DNA from 2 places in the Dactylosporangium sp. NPDC051484 genome. Region 1 is predicted to be linked to the other one. Evidence: riboswitches for the same ligand, from Rfam matches in the RefSeq annotation. Region 1 holds a riboswitch; the other holds the start of a gene.
The links. A riboswitch is a leader RNA that binds a small molecule or an ion and turns the genes downstream of it on or off. The one in region 1 is predicted to bind glycine.

Region 1 (7,030 bases):
ATCCTGCTTGAGATGCGGTCGATCACCAAGGAGTTTCCGGGCGTCAAGGCGCTCAGCGACGTCAACCTGGTGGTCCGCGAGGGCGAGATCCACGCGATCTGCGGCGAGAACGGCGCAGGCAAGTCGACGCTGATGAAGGTCCTCAGCGGCGTCTACCCATACGGGTCGTACAGTGGCCAGATCTTCTACCGTGGCACGGAGAGCCGCTTCGGCGACATCCGGGCCAGCGAGAAGGCCGGCATCGTGATCATCCACCAGGAGCTCGCCCTGGTGCCGCACATGTCCATCACCGAGAACCTCTTCATGGGCAACGAGCCGAGGCGCAACGGTGCCTATGACTGGAAGGGCGCCAACCGCACGGCCAACGAGCTGCTCGCGAAGGTCGGCCTGCGTGACGACCCCGACACCCTGATCAAGGACATCGGCGTCGGTAAGCAGCAGCTGGTGGAGATCGCCAAGGCGTTCGCCAAGGACGTGAAGCTGCTCATCCTCGACGAGCCGACCGCCGCGCTCAATGAGAACGACTCCAAGCATCTGCTCGAACTGCTGCGCGAGTTCAAGCGGCAGGGCATCACGTCGATCATGATCTCGCACAAGCTCAACGAGATCGAGGCGATCGCCGACTCGATCACGATCCTGCGCGACGGCAAGACGGTGGAGACCCTCGAGGTCGGCGCCGAGGGCGTCAACGAGGACCGGATCGTGCGCGGCATGGTCGGCCGCGACCTGGAGAGCCGCTTCCCCGACCACACCCCGCACATCGGCGAGGTCTTCTTCGAGGTGCGCGACTGGACGGTCCGCCACCCGATCTCGGCGGAGCGCCTGGTCTGCAAGAACTCGAGCTTCAACGTCCGCCGGGGCGAGATCGTCGGCTTCGCCGGCCTGATGGGCGCCGGGCGCACCGAGCTGGCGATGAGCCTCTTCGGCCGCTCCTACGGCGTGTGGCAGTCCGGCCAGATCTTCAAGGACGGCCAGGAGATCCAGCTCAAGTCGGTCGCGGACGCCATCAAGCACGGTCTGGCGTATGTCAGCGAGGACCGCAAGTCGATCGGGCTCAACCTGCTCGACGACATCAAAACCTCGATGGTGGCCGCCAAGCTGTCGAAGATCACCCGGCGCGGTGTCATCGACAAGGTCGCCGAGCACAAGGTCGCCGAGGAATACCGGCAGATGCTGCGGGTGAAGGCGCCGACCGTCGACGAGGGCGTCAACAAGCTCTCCGGCGGCAACCAGCAGAAGGTCGTCCTGGCCAAGTGGATGTTCACCGACCCTGACCTGCTGATCCTCGATGAGCCGACGCGCGGCATCGACGTCGGCGCGAAGTACGAGATCTACGGCATCATCCAGCGGCTCGCCGACCAGGGTAAGGGCGTCATCGTCATCTCCTCGGAGCTGCCCGAGCTGCTGGGCCTGTGCGATCGCATCTACACGGTGTTCGAAGGCAACATCACCGGTGAGGTCCCGCGCGCGGAGGCCAACCCGGAACTCCTCATGAAGCAGATGACCTCTACGAAGAAGATGCTGACGCGATGAGCCGAATCAAAGACTTGCAGAAGAACCTCTTTGGGGGCACCACCTCCAACGCCCGCCAGTTCAGCATGATCTTCACGCTCGTGGCGATCATCATCTTCTTCCAAGTGTGGACCGACGGGCTGACGCTCAATTCGACCAACCTGATCGCCCTGACCCAGCAGTACGCCTACATCTCAGTGCTGTCGATCGGCATGCTGATGGTCATCGTGGCCGGCCACATCGACCTCTCCGTCGGTTCGGTCGCCGCGTTCACGGGCATCATCGTCGCCAAGACGATGCGGGATTGGGACCTCCCCTGGGAGGTCGGCATCCTGGTCGGCCTGGTCGTCGGCGCGATCATCGGTGCCTGGCAGGGCTTCTGGGTCGCCTACATCGGGGTCCCGGCGTTCATCGTCACCCTGGCGGGCATGCTGCTCTTCCGAGGCGGCAACCAGTTCATCGGCGACGCCGAGACCATCCCGGTGCCCGAGGGCTTCAAGAACATCGGCGCGGGCTACCTCAGCGAGTGGGGCCCGAACACCGGCTACAACAACTCCACGTTGCTGCTCGGAGTGGTCGCCTGTCTCGCCGTGATCTGGCGTGAGCTGCGGGCCCGCAAGACCCGCCGCGACATGGGCGCGGAGCCGGCCCCGGTCTGGATCGCCGCGCTGCGCCTGGTCATCATGCTCGCCGTCATCGTCTTCGCCACGCTGCGCTTCGCCGGTGGCCGCGTCGGCACCAGCTTCCCGATCTCGGGCTGCATCCTGGCCGTGCTGGTCATCCTGTACTCCTTCTACACCCGCAACACCGCGGGTGGCCGGCACATCTACGCGGTCGGCGGCAACGCCCGCGCCGCGGAGCTCTCCGGTGTGAAGCTGCGGCGGGTCAACTTCCTCGTCATGATGAACATGTCGATCCTGGCCGCACTGGCCGGCATGATCTTCGTGGCCCGCTCCGGCGCCTCCGGCCCGCAGGACGGCCTGAGCTGGGAGCTCGACGCGATCGCGGCCGTGTTCGTCGGTGGCGCCGCGGTCTCCGGCGGCATCGGCACGGTGTCCGGCGCCATCGTCGGTGGCCTGGTCATGGCCGTGCTCAACAACGGCCTGCAGCTCAAGGGCATCGGCACCGACACCCAGCAGATCGTCAAGGGCTTCTTCCTCCTCGCCGCCGTCGCGCTGGACGTCTACAACAAGAGCCAGGGTCGCTTCTCGATCATCGGATCGATAACGAGGCCCTTCCGCCGGCAGGAACCCACCCCGCCGGACGCAGGAAACCAAGCCGGACAGGAATCGATCAAGACCCCGGTCGCCGGCTGATCCACCCCGCCGCTACCGCGGCAGACGCCCCCTTATTCCCCGTAACATCCTGAAAGAAAGGGCTTTCCCAGCCATGCGCAAGTTCCTCACCCGGAGCCTCGCGGTCAGCGCTGTCGCGCTGGTGGCGCTGAGCACCGCCGCGTGCGGTGGCAGCGACCGCGACGCCTCCAGCAACCCGTCGGCCGGCGCGCCCGCCAAGGGCTTCGCCAAGGACGCGCTCATCGGCGTCGCCCTGCCGTCGAAGACCTCGGAGAACTGGGTCCTCGCCGGTGACCTGTTCACCAACGGCCTCAAGGACGCCGGGTTCAAGTCCGACGTGCAGTACGCCGGCGCCTCGACCACGGTCGCGGACCAGCAGGCGCAGATCTCGTCCATGATCACCAAGGGCGCGAAGGTCATCGTCATCGGCGCGACCGACGCCGCGCAGCTGGGCACCCAGGTCAAGCAGGCCAAGGACGCCGGCGCGGTGGTCATCGCCTACGACCGGCTCATCACCGGTACCAAGGACCTCGACTACTACGTCGCGTTCGACAACTTCAAGGTCGGCCAGCTGCAGGGCCAGGCCCTGCTGGACGGCCTGAAGGCCAAGAAGCCGACCGGCCCGTGGACCATCGAGCTGTTCTCCGGCTCGCCGGACGACAACAACGCCGGCGTCTTCTTCAAGGGCGCGCTGGACGTGCTCCAGCCGGCCATCGACAAGGGCGACATCATCGTCGGCTCGGGCCAGAAGGACGTCAAGCAGACCGCGATCCAGGGCTGGAAGGCCGAGGGCGCGCAGCAGCGCATGGACGCCCTGCTGACCTCGACCTACAGCGGCGGCAAGACGCTGGACGGCGTGCTGTCCCCGAACGACACCCTGGCCCGCGCGATCATCACCTCGGTGAAGGCCGCCGGCAAGCCGGTCCCGGTCGTCACCGGCCAGGACTCCGAGGTTGAGTCGGTCAAGTCGATCGTGGCCGGCGAGCAGTACTCGACCATCAACAAGGACACCCGCAAGCTGGTGGCCGAGACCATCAAGATGGTGCAGGCGCTGCAGGCCGGCAACGAGCCGGAGATCAACGACACCAAGTCGTACGACAACCAGGCCAAGATCGTCCCGTCGTACCTGCTGGCTCCGGCCATCGTGACCAAGGCGAACGCGGCCGAGGCCTACGCCAACGACCCGAAGCTCGCCCCGCTCACCAAGTAACACACCGGCACCGACGTCGTGGGTCCCCGGAGCTGCTTTCCGGGGGCCCACGATCGTTTCGAGGCGAAGGGACCGCGCGTGTCCACCAGCCCGCAGGAGTCCGTACGCAGGCAGAACCTGGGGGCCCTGCTGCGCTATGTCCACGTCCGCGGCGCGACGTCCCGCGCCGAGCTGACCAGCCAGCTCGGCCTCAACCGCAGTACCATCGGCGCCCTGACGGCCGATCTGGCCACCGCGGGCCTCATCGACGAGGGTGTACCGCAGGAGACGGGCCGCGCCGGCCGACCCTCCATCGTCGTGCGCCCCCGGTCGTCGCGCGTCTACGGATACGCGCTGAGCATCGAGCTCGACCGCCTCCGCGCCGCACGCGTCGGCCTCGGCGGCAAGGTCCTCGACGGCCGCGCCGCCCTCCGCCCGCCCGGCACCGACGCCGGCCCGACCGTCGCCGGCCTGGCCGCCCTCATCGCCGACATGCGGCGCACCGCCCCCGCCGACGGCGTGTTCGTCGGCTACGGCGTCGCCGTCTCCGGTTCCGTGCGCCACCACCTCGGCTGGGCGGACGAAACGATCGAACCGGCGCTCGCCGCCGCGCTCGACGATCACCGCCTGGACCCGCGCCCGGGCGGTCGCCGCCCGCCGATCCTGGGCGGCATCGCCGACCTGGCCGCCCTCGCCGAGCACACCCGCGGCGCCGCGGCCGGCGTCGCCAACGTCATCTACCTGCACGGCGACGCCGGCATCAGCGCGGGCATCATCGCCGGCGGCCGGCGCATCACCGGCTACGGCAGCCACAGCGGCCAGGTCGGCCACATGGTCGTCAACCCGGCCGGCCGGCTGTGCGGCTGCGGCTCGCGCGGCTGCTGGGAGACCGAGATCGGCGAGCGGGCGCTGCTGCACCTCGCCGGCCGCACCGTACCAACTGCCGGCGCCGCCGTCACTGGCGCCGTGAGCGCCGCCCGCGAGGGCGACCCGGACGCCCTCGCCGCGGTCGTACACGCCGCCGACTGGCTCGGCTTCGGCGTGGCCAACCTGGTCAACATCTTCAACCCCACGGTCGTGGTCTTCGGCGGCACGCTGCGGGAGTTGTACCTCACCGGCGCCGACCACGTGCGCCAGCGCCTCTCCGCCATGGCCCTGCCGGCGTGCCGGGACCACGTCGGCCTGCGCACCCCGCAGCTCGGCGACGACGCCCCGCTGGTCGGCGCGGCCGAGCTGGCGTTCGAGGCCCTGCTGTCCGACCCTCTCTCGCGGTAGCCGGACGCCGCTCTACGCGGTCGCGACCACGACCGACCTGCTCGAGCTGCCCGTGACCGGGTGGACAGGTGCCCGCCGAGCCGCTATCCTTCGGGCCACATGTGAATATTCGCCGTTTATGCCGGGCGGGAGAGTGCCGACGTCGCTGACGCCGGCCGCCGTAGGAGCAACTTCTCCCCAGAATCTCTCAGGCCCAAGTTACCGCTCGGACAGGCGACTCTGGAAAGTCGGGAGCTTCCCGCGCCGAAGGTGTAAACCGTCCCAGCCGGCGGTGAGGCTCTCAGGCAAAGATGACAGAGCGGGGAGGCAGACCTGTCCCAGACCTCGGTCTGGGTCGAGAGGAGCCTCCCGTCGTGCCCTGCAACATCGACAAGATCTTGATGAGCGTCACGGACGGCCGACGCTCAGCCGAGGAACAGCCATGGCGTTGAGCGCCTTCGACCTGTACTCGGTCGGCATCGGTCCGTCCAGCTCGCACACGGTCGGACCCATGCGCGCGGCGAAGATCTTCGCCGACACGCTGGTCCGCGATCAGCGCACGCCCCTCGTGCACCGCGTGCGGGCCGATCTGTACGGATCGCTCGCCGCGACCGGTCGCGGGCACGGAACGCCGAAGGCCGTCATCCTCGGCCTGGAAGGCGATGACCCGGCAACCGTCGACATCGATCACATCGACGAGCGCGTGGAGACCATCACCAGGCGGCACACGCTGACCCTGCCCGGCGGCCACGTCATCGCCTTCGAGCCCGACCGCGACATCACCCTGCACCGCAGGCGGACGCTACCCGCCCACCCCAACGGCATGTCCTTCACCGCCTACGCGGATGACGGCACGATCCTCGACCAGCGAACGTTCTACTCGATCGGCGGAGGCTTCGTCGTCGACGCCGCCGCGGACGGCACGATCGCCCTGGTGCCGGACGACACCGTCGTGCGCTACCCGTTCACCACGGCCGCCGAGTTGCTCGCCCACTGCCATGAGACCGGCCTGCCGATTTCGGAGATCATGCTCGCCAACGAGCGTGCGTGGCGAACGACGGAGCAGATCCGGGCCGGATTGCTGTCCCTCTGGCAGGCCATGGCCGAGTGCGTCGAGCGCGGCTGTCACCGCAGCGGAGTGCTGCCCGGAGGCCTGAAGGTGCCGCGCCGCGCACCCGGCCTCTTCACCAAACTCTCGACGGGCCACGATTCGACCGACCCGCTGCGTGCCGTCGACTGGATCAACCTCTACGCGCTGGCCGTCAACGAGGAGAACGCCGCGGGCGGCCGCATCGTCACCGCGCCGACCAATGGCGCCGCGGGCATCATCCCCGCGGTGCTGCACTACTACGTACGTTTCGTGGCCGGCGCAAGCGACGACGGCATCGTGCGGTTCCTGCTCACGGCCGCCGCCATCGGCATCATCATCAAGGAGAATGCCTCCATCTCCGGCGCCGAGGTCGGCTGCCAGGGCGAGGTCGGGTCCGCCTGCGCGATGGCGGCCGCCGGGCTGTGCGAGGTGACCGGTGGCAGCCCGGAGCAGGTCGAGAACGCCGCGGAGGTCGGCATCGAACACAACCTCGGCCTCACCTGCGACCCGATCGGCGGCCTCGTGCAGATCCCCTGCATCGAACGCAACGCGATCGCCTCCGTCAAAGCGGTCAATGCCGCCCGCCTCGCCCTGCACGGCACCGGGAACCACAGCGTCAGCCTGGACAAGGCGGTCAAGACCATGCGGCAGACCGGGTACGACATGCACACCAAGTACAAGGAGACCTCC
Region 2 (7,030 bases), on a different contig from region 1:
CGTCCGGTGCCCTGGCGGCCTCGGGGCGCTGTGCGCTGAGGAAGTTCACGGCCACCGCCCGCCGGGAAATGTCGTACATCTGTTCTAAGATGGTGAGGTAGTAGAGGGGGTCCTCCGGGTCCGGGAACTGGAAGATGCCGCTCGCGAAGACGTAGTCGTAGCGGCCCCGGGGGGTCTGTGGGATCCGGCCCGGGGGCAGCAGGGCGACGTTCGGGACGCCGCGGGACGTGGCCAGCTCGACCATGCGCGGTTCGAGGTCCACGCCGGTGTAGTCGACGGGGAGGTCCATGGGGAGGTGCACGGAGCACAGGTGGAAGTAGAGGTCGCCGGGGCCGCAGCCCCAGTCGAGGACTGAGCCGCCGCGGTAGCCGGCCGCGCGCAGCAGGGCCTCGAAACGCACGCGCTGCAGGTCGGCGCTGCCCCAGCCCGCGATCCGCCACGTCGGCCCGTGTAGGCCGGCGTGAAACGCGGTGATGGCGGCCGCGCGGGATCCGGACGGCGCGGCGGCGGACGACGCGGGGCGGTCGGTGCTGTTGGTCCCGCTCGTACCGCCGGTGTCGTGGCCGCTGCCGGTCGGGCTCAAATCGCCGCCTCCGTCCAGGCTCGGGTGAGGATCTCGTCGACCGTCTCGGTGGGGGTCTGGTCCGAGGTGTCCAGCCACAGGCCGATCCGCGGGGTCCGGTGCCGCAGACCGGCGTCCAGAGCCTCCACGGTCCAGCCGGTGTAGGCGGTCTTCGCGCGCTCGGACTCGCGGGCGGCGACCGCGGCCGGGGAGGGGGCGAGCACGACCACGAGCAGGGGGCGGTTGCGGATCGACGCGGTCAGCTCGGTCAGGTCGGGGCCGAGGACGACGTCCTGGGCCACGACGGTGAAGCCCGCCTCGAAGTAGGCGTCGGCGACCTGCGCGGTCAGGCGGTAGCGCAGGCGGAGCTGGCGTTCGGCCTCTTCGGTGGCGTCCGGGGTCATCTCGGCGCGGCCACGCACCACCATGCGGCGGAACACGTCGCCGCGCACGTGTACGGAGCGGGGGAGGCGTTCGGCCAGGGCCTGGGCGACCGTGGACTTGCCCGCGGCCTGGATACCGGTGATGAGCACGATCGCGTGGTCGCCGGCACCCAGGCGACCGCCGCCCTCGCCGCGTTCCCGCACAGGACGACCGTATCCGGGCACCGGCGGGCGCGGCGACGTGGGTGAGGCTTCAGCGATGCAGGCGGGTGCGGATGACGAGGTCGTTGAGGGCCGGGCCGGCGGACGGGGTGTCCGGCAGCTTCGAGGCGTCGCGGGCGGCCTCCAGCTCGGCGCTCAGCCGCGCCACGTCGGCCGCCAGGGTCCGCTGGTCGACCAGGTCCGGCGGCAGGGCGCGGTGCTCGCCGGCCCGCTTGGCCTCGATCAGGCCGGGCACGTACGGGAGGGTGTTGAGCACCCGCAGGTCCGCCTCCACCTCGCCGGTGCGCATCAGGTGGATGCCGGTGTGCAGCACGCGCAGGGTGTAGAGGGCCGGTTTCAGCTCGCCGGTGTTGAGGTACAGCTGCCACTGGCCCGCGGCGAAGCCCAGGTAGTGCCGGGCGTGCTCGGGGGTCAGACAGTGCGGCGCGAGGGCCTTGAGCTCCTCGTGCAGCGCGGAGGTGCGCACCAGCAGGGGCGAGAGCAGCTGCTCCAGGACGTAGCCGTTGGGCTTGAGCAGCAGCCGGGCGAACTTGGCGAGCTCCTGGCTGACGACGTCGAGCTCCATGCCCTCGCGGACGCCGCTCGACTGGACCGTCTGCGGGCCCGTCGTCAGGCCCACCACCTCGTCGAGGGGCAGGACGTGGCAGGCGCGCAGGTCGAGGTCCGAGTCGACGGACGCGAAGCCGTAGAGGTGGGCGCCGCTCACCGTGGCGAAGACGAGCGGGTAACGGTGTTCGTCGGCCACGTCGCCCGCCCACGGTGGCACGTCGTCGAGGACCGGCAGCGGCGGCGGGGCGGGCACGTGCGGTACCGACGCTGGGACCGATGTGTGGGCCCTTAGCTCCACCAGGAACTTCTCGACCGCCGCGCGGTCCGGCTCCTCCGGCAGGGTGGAGGCGCTCTCCGCGCGCCGCAGCGCGGCGGACAGCGAGGCGGCCAGGGCCTCGAACGCCTCCCAGGTGAGTTCGCCGCGGCGGATGGCGAGCAGCTCGTCGCGGGCGGCGCGGACGTCGACCAGGACCTCGCCGGTGCGCAGCACATGGGCGCCGGCGCGCAGCAGGCGGGCCATGTGCATCGCCTGCTTCCAGCGCACCTCGCCGGTCTTCGCCCGGGCCGAGGTGAGCTTGGCCAGCTGGTCGCGGGCGTAGTCGCCGTAGGTGCGGGCGGCCCGGCGCGACAGGAACGCCGGGCGCAGGCCGAGCAGGGCCCGGCCGGCGTCGGTGACCCGCTCGACGAGCGGGGACGACAGGCACTCCCAGACCGTCGGGTTGGCGGCCAGCGCGAGCGTGCAGGCGCGCTCGACCTCCCACGAGAACTGCTCCGGCAGCGGGCCCTCCAGGTGTGCCGGCGGCTTGTCCAGGCGCCAGAACAGTGGCGTCGGCGCCTGGAAGACGCCGCGGCGGTCGGTGTCGGAGTCCGGTCCGTCGAGGCCGTAGGCGCGGGAGCCGACGATCGCGGAATAGATCGTGTGCGACGCCACGCTGGTCAGGTCCTGCACAGGAGGTAGGGTAGGCGAGCCGGCAATACCCGCGTGGGAGAGACCGCCGTTGGCAACGGACGGCGGCGCCGAAGGGGCAAATCCTCCCCGGAACCTCTCAGGCAAAAGGACCGCGACGGGTTGGCACCTCTGGAGTCTGCGACAGAGGGGGAGGAGCGCATCGCATCGCCCCTGTCCCGCGAGACCCAGAGAGTGTTGCTATGACGAGTTTCGCCGCGCGGCACATCGGTCCGTCCGTCGACGACCACGCCCGCATGCTCAAGGCCGTCGGATACGAGTCGGTCGAGGAGCTCATGACCGCCGCGATCCCCGGCTCGATCCGCTGGCGCGAGCCGCTCGAGCTGCCGCCGGCGGCGTCGGAGGCGCAGGTGCTCGCGGAACTGCGCGCGCTCGCCTCGGCCAACCGGCCGCTCGTGTCGATGATCGGCCTGGGCTACTACGGCACGCACACACCGCCCGTGATCCTGCGCAATGTGCTCGAGGACCCCTCGTGGTACACGGCCTACACGCCGTACCAGCCCGAGATCAGCCAGGGGCGGCTCGAGGCGCTGCTCAACTTCCAGACGGTCGTGGCCGACCTGACCGGGCTGCCGGTCGCCGGGGCGTCGCTGCTGGACGAGGCCACCGCCGCGGCCGAGGCGATGACCCTCGCCCGCCGCTCGTCCAAGGTCTCCTCCGAGGTGTACGTCGTGGACGCCGACGTGCTGCCGCAGACCCTCGCCGTGATCCGGACCCGGGCCGAGCCGATCGGCATCGAGGTGCGCGTCGTCGACCTCGCGGCGCAGGAGCTGCCGGCCGAGTTCTTCGGGCTGCACCTGCAGTATCCGGGCGCCTCCGGCGCGGTCCGCAACCACGAGGCCCTCGTCGAGCTGGCCCACGAGCGGGGCGCGATCGTCACCGTCGCCGCCGACCTGCTGGCGCTGTGCCTGCTGCGCGAGCCCGGTGCGATCGGCGCCGACGTCGCCGTCGGCAGCGCCCAGCGCTTCGGCGTGCCGATGGGCTTCGGCGGCCCGCACGCCGGCTACATCTCGGTCCGTCAGGGCCTGGAGCGCACGCTGCCCGGCCGGCTCGTCGGCGTGTCGAAGGACGCCGGCGGCGCGCCCGCCTACCGGCTCGCCCTGCAGACCCGCGAGCAGCACATCCGCCGGGAGAAGGCGACCAGCAACATCTGCACCGCGCAGGTGCTGCTCGCGGTGACCGCGAGCATGTACGCGGTGTACCACGGCCCGGACGGGCTGCGCGCGATCGCCGCGCACACCCACGACGCGGCCGCCCGGCTCGCCGCGGGGCTGCGCGCGGGCGGGGTCACCACCGAGCATCTCGCGTTCTTCGACACCGTCACCGCCGTCGTGCCGGGCCGGGCGGCCTCGGTCGTCGAGGCCGCCGCCGCGCGGGGGATCAACCTGCGCCACGTCGACGCCGACCGGGTGAGCATCGCCTGCGACGAGACCACCACGTTCGAGCAGCTGCGCGACGTGCTCGCCGCGTTCGGGCTGGCAGACGTCGACGTGACCGGGCTGGACGGCACCGGCGCGGTGCCGGCCGGGCTGCGCCGCGCGTCGGAGTACCTGACCCACCCGGTGTTCGCAAGCCACCGGTCGGAGACGGCGATGCTGCGATACCTGCGCAGGCTCTCCGACAAGGACTACGCGCTCGACCGGGGCATGATCCCGCTGGGGTCGTGCACGATGAAGCTCAACGCGACGGCCGAGATGGAGCCGATCACCTGGCCCGAGTTCGCCGGCCTGCACCCGTTCGCGCCGGCGTCGCAGACCCAGGGGTATCGCCGGCTGATCGGCGACCTCGAGCGCTGGCTGGCCGAGGTGACCGGCTACGACGCGGTGAGCCTGCAGCCCAACGCCGGATCGCAGGGCGAGCTGGCCGGGCTGCTGGCGATCCGGGCGTATCACCTGGAGCGCGGCGACACCGGGCGGGACGTGTGCCTGATCCCGTCCAGCGCGCACGGCACCAACGCCGCAAGTGCGGTGATGGCGGGCATGCGGGTCGCCGTCGTCGCCTGTGACGAGCTCGGCAACGTCGACCTGGGCGACCTGGACAAGAAGATCGTGCAGCACGGCGAGCGGCTCGCCGCGATCATGGTGACGTATCCGTCGACGCACGGCGTGTACGAGACCGGCATCGCCGACCTGTGCGCGAAGGTGCACGAGGCCGGCGGGCAGGTCTACGTCGACGGCGCCAACCTCAACGCGTTGCTCGGCTACGCCAAGCCGGGCAAGTTCGGCGCCGACGTGTCGCACCTCAACCTGCACAAGACGTTCTGCATCCCGCACGGCGGTGGCGGCCCCGGTGTCGGGCCGGTGGCGGTGCGCTCGCACCTGGCGAAGTACCTGCCGTCGCACCCGTTCCTGGCGGCCGACGCGCCGGTCGGGCCGGTCTCGGCCGCGCCCTGGGGCTCCGCCGGAATCCTGCCGATCCCGTGGACGTATCTGCGGCTGATGGGCCCGGAGGGGCTGAGCCGGGCGACGGCGGCCGCGGTGCTGGCGGCCAACTACGTGGCGGCCCGGCTGCGCGAGCACTACCCGGTGCTCTATAGCGGCGCGGAGCACCTCGTCGCGCACGAGTGCATCCTGGACCTGCGCGGGATCACCCGGGCCAGCGGCGTGACCGTCGCCGACGTCGCCAAGCGGCTCATCGACTACGGCTTCCACGCCCCGACGATGTCGTTCCCGGTCGCCGGCACCCTCATGGTCGAGCCGACCGAGAGCGAGGACCTGGGCGAGCTGGACCGCTTCTGCGACGCGATGATCGCGATCAAGGGGGAGATCGACCGGGTCGCGGCGGGCGAGTGGCCCGCCGGCGACAATCCGCTCGTGAACGCTCCGCACACGGCGGAGGTGGTCACGGCCGACGAGTGGGAGCACGCATACCCGAGGTCGGTGGCGGCCTACCCGTCCGCGGCCGCGCGCGAGGCGAAGTACTGGCCGCCGGTGCGCAGGATCGACGACAGCTACGGCGACCGGAACCTGGTGTGCGCCTGCCCGCCCACCTCCGCGTACGAAGAGTGACGGGCCGGTAAATACGCAGCGTTACCTATGCGGCGCCGACGAGCGTGTGTGGAGCCGGACCCCGGTGCGGCTCAATCACACTGCAATCGGGCAGAAGCTCCCCGGTGTCCTCAAAGGCGATCACACCGTTGCAGAGAAGGCTCCATCCCTGCTCGGGATGGCTCGCTGTGATCTTGGCGGCCTCGCGGTCGACGTCGGCGGCTGAGGGGCAGGGCGGCTGGTGCTGGCAGAGCATCGGGGGTCTCCGATTGAGAGATGCAGGTAAGGCCTGTGTGGTTCTTCACATGACCAGTGATGCACGCTACTACGGTCAACGGCACTATTCCGAGCATGTCACGGCACAACTTGGGGATAATCCACCCTTCGTATGAGCACATTAGGGCCGGTTGTCGGGTACGGGCCCCGGATTGTGGATCTTCCCTCTCCCGGGTTGCCCGCCGCGTGCCGATCGCGTGTTTGGGAGCGCTCCCGGCTGGAATGGCACGCGCGGGATGGCGGCGATCCGCTTCAATTGCTGACCGCTTTCGCGGAATCACACGGAGTGCCGGTCGGGGATTTGGCTTCGTCACGGAAGGTGATTGACGCGTCCACTTGCGGGATCGCGGTGCTCTTGTCGCCACCCTCCGTGACACCCTCCCCGGCCGCGGCGGTGCCCGACCTCGTCGCCGTCGCCTACGCGCACGGCGACCGGACCCCGTCCGCACTGGCCAGTTTCCCCGCAGCCGTGGGGGATTTCCCCGCAATCGCGGCCGCAACGCGGCCCGGGACTGTCGGAAACTGGACACCGAGCTGGAGCCCCGCCGGGCACGCCGCCGCGGTGCAGGAGGTGCGGGCCGCGATCGCCCGCGGCGACGTGTACGTCGTGAACCTCGTCGGCCACGCCAGCGCCCCGTTCGGCGGCGACCCGGCCCCGGCCCTCGCCCGCGTGGCGGCCCTGCCCGGCGCGCGGTACGGCGGCGTCCTGCGCGGCGAGCGCTGGTCGCTGGCGTCGGCCTCGCCGGAGACCCTCGTCGAGGTCTCGGGCGGCCGGGCCGTCACCCGCCCGATCAAGGGCACCCGCCCCGCCACCGCCGAGGGCCGCGCCGAGCTGCTCGCCTCGGCCAAGGAACGCGCCGAGCACGTGATGATCGTCGACCTGGAGCGCAACGACCTCGGCCGCGTCGCACAGGTCGGCTCGGTGCGCGTCGACGAGCTCTTCGCGATCCGCCGCTGGTCCGGGCTGTGGCAGGCCGAGTCGACGGTCAGCGCGCGGCTCGCCCCGGGGGTCGGCCTCGCGGAACTGCTCGCCGCGGTCTGGCCCGGCGGCTCGGTGACCGGCGCGCCGAAGCTCGCCGCGATC

Region 2: another riboswitch for glycine. It lies ahead of gcvP (aminomethyl-transferring glycine dehydrogenase); the one in region 1 lies ahead of AB0367_RS06290 (L-serine ammonia-lyase).

Annotation. Positions count from the first base shown of each region.
Region 1 is NZ_JBFAZX010000002.1:526,665-533,694, forward strand. Features, by position in the region: gene mmsA (multiple monosaccharide ABC transporter ATP-binding protein) at 1-1,533, shown strand, start outside; gene mmsB (multiple monosaccharide ABC transporter permease) at 1,530-2,828, shown strand; gene AB0367_RS06280 (sugar-binding protein) at 2,902-4,017, shown strand; gene AB0367_RS06285 (ROK family protein) at 4,096-5,271, shown strand; glycine riboswitch at 5,388-5,485, shown strand; glycine riboswitch at 5,486-5,578, shown strand; gene AB0367_RS06290 (L-serine ammonia-lyase) at 5,693-7,030, shown strand, end outside.
Region 2 is NZ_JBFAZX010000007.1:46,234-53,263, forward strand. Features, by position in the region: gene AB0367_RS15020 (class I SAM-dependent methyltransferase) at 1-583, opposite strand, end outside; gene AB0367_RS15025 (AAA family ATPase) at 580-1,149, opposite strand; gene AB0367_RS15030 (nucleotidyltransferase domain-containing protein) at 1,199-1,951, opposite strand; partial or broken gene AB0367_RS15035 (nucleotidyltransferase domain-containing protein) at 2,003-2,656, opposite strand; glycine riboswitch at 2,690-2,788, shown strand; gene gcvP (aminomethyl-transferring glycine dehydrogenase) at 2,866-5,691, shown strand; gene AB0367_RS15045 (DUF5999 family protein) at 5,717-5,926, opposite strand; partial or broken gene AB0367_RS15050 (chorismate-binding protein) at 6,059-7,030, shown strand, end outside.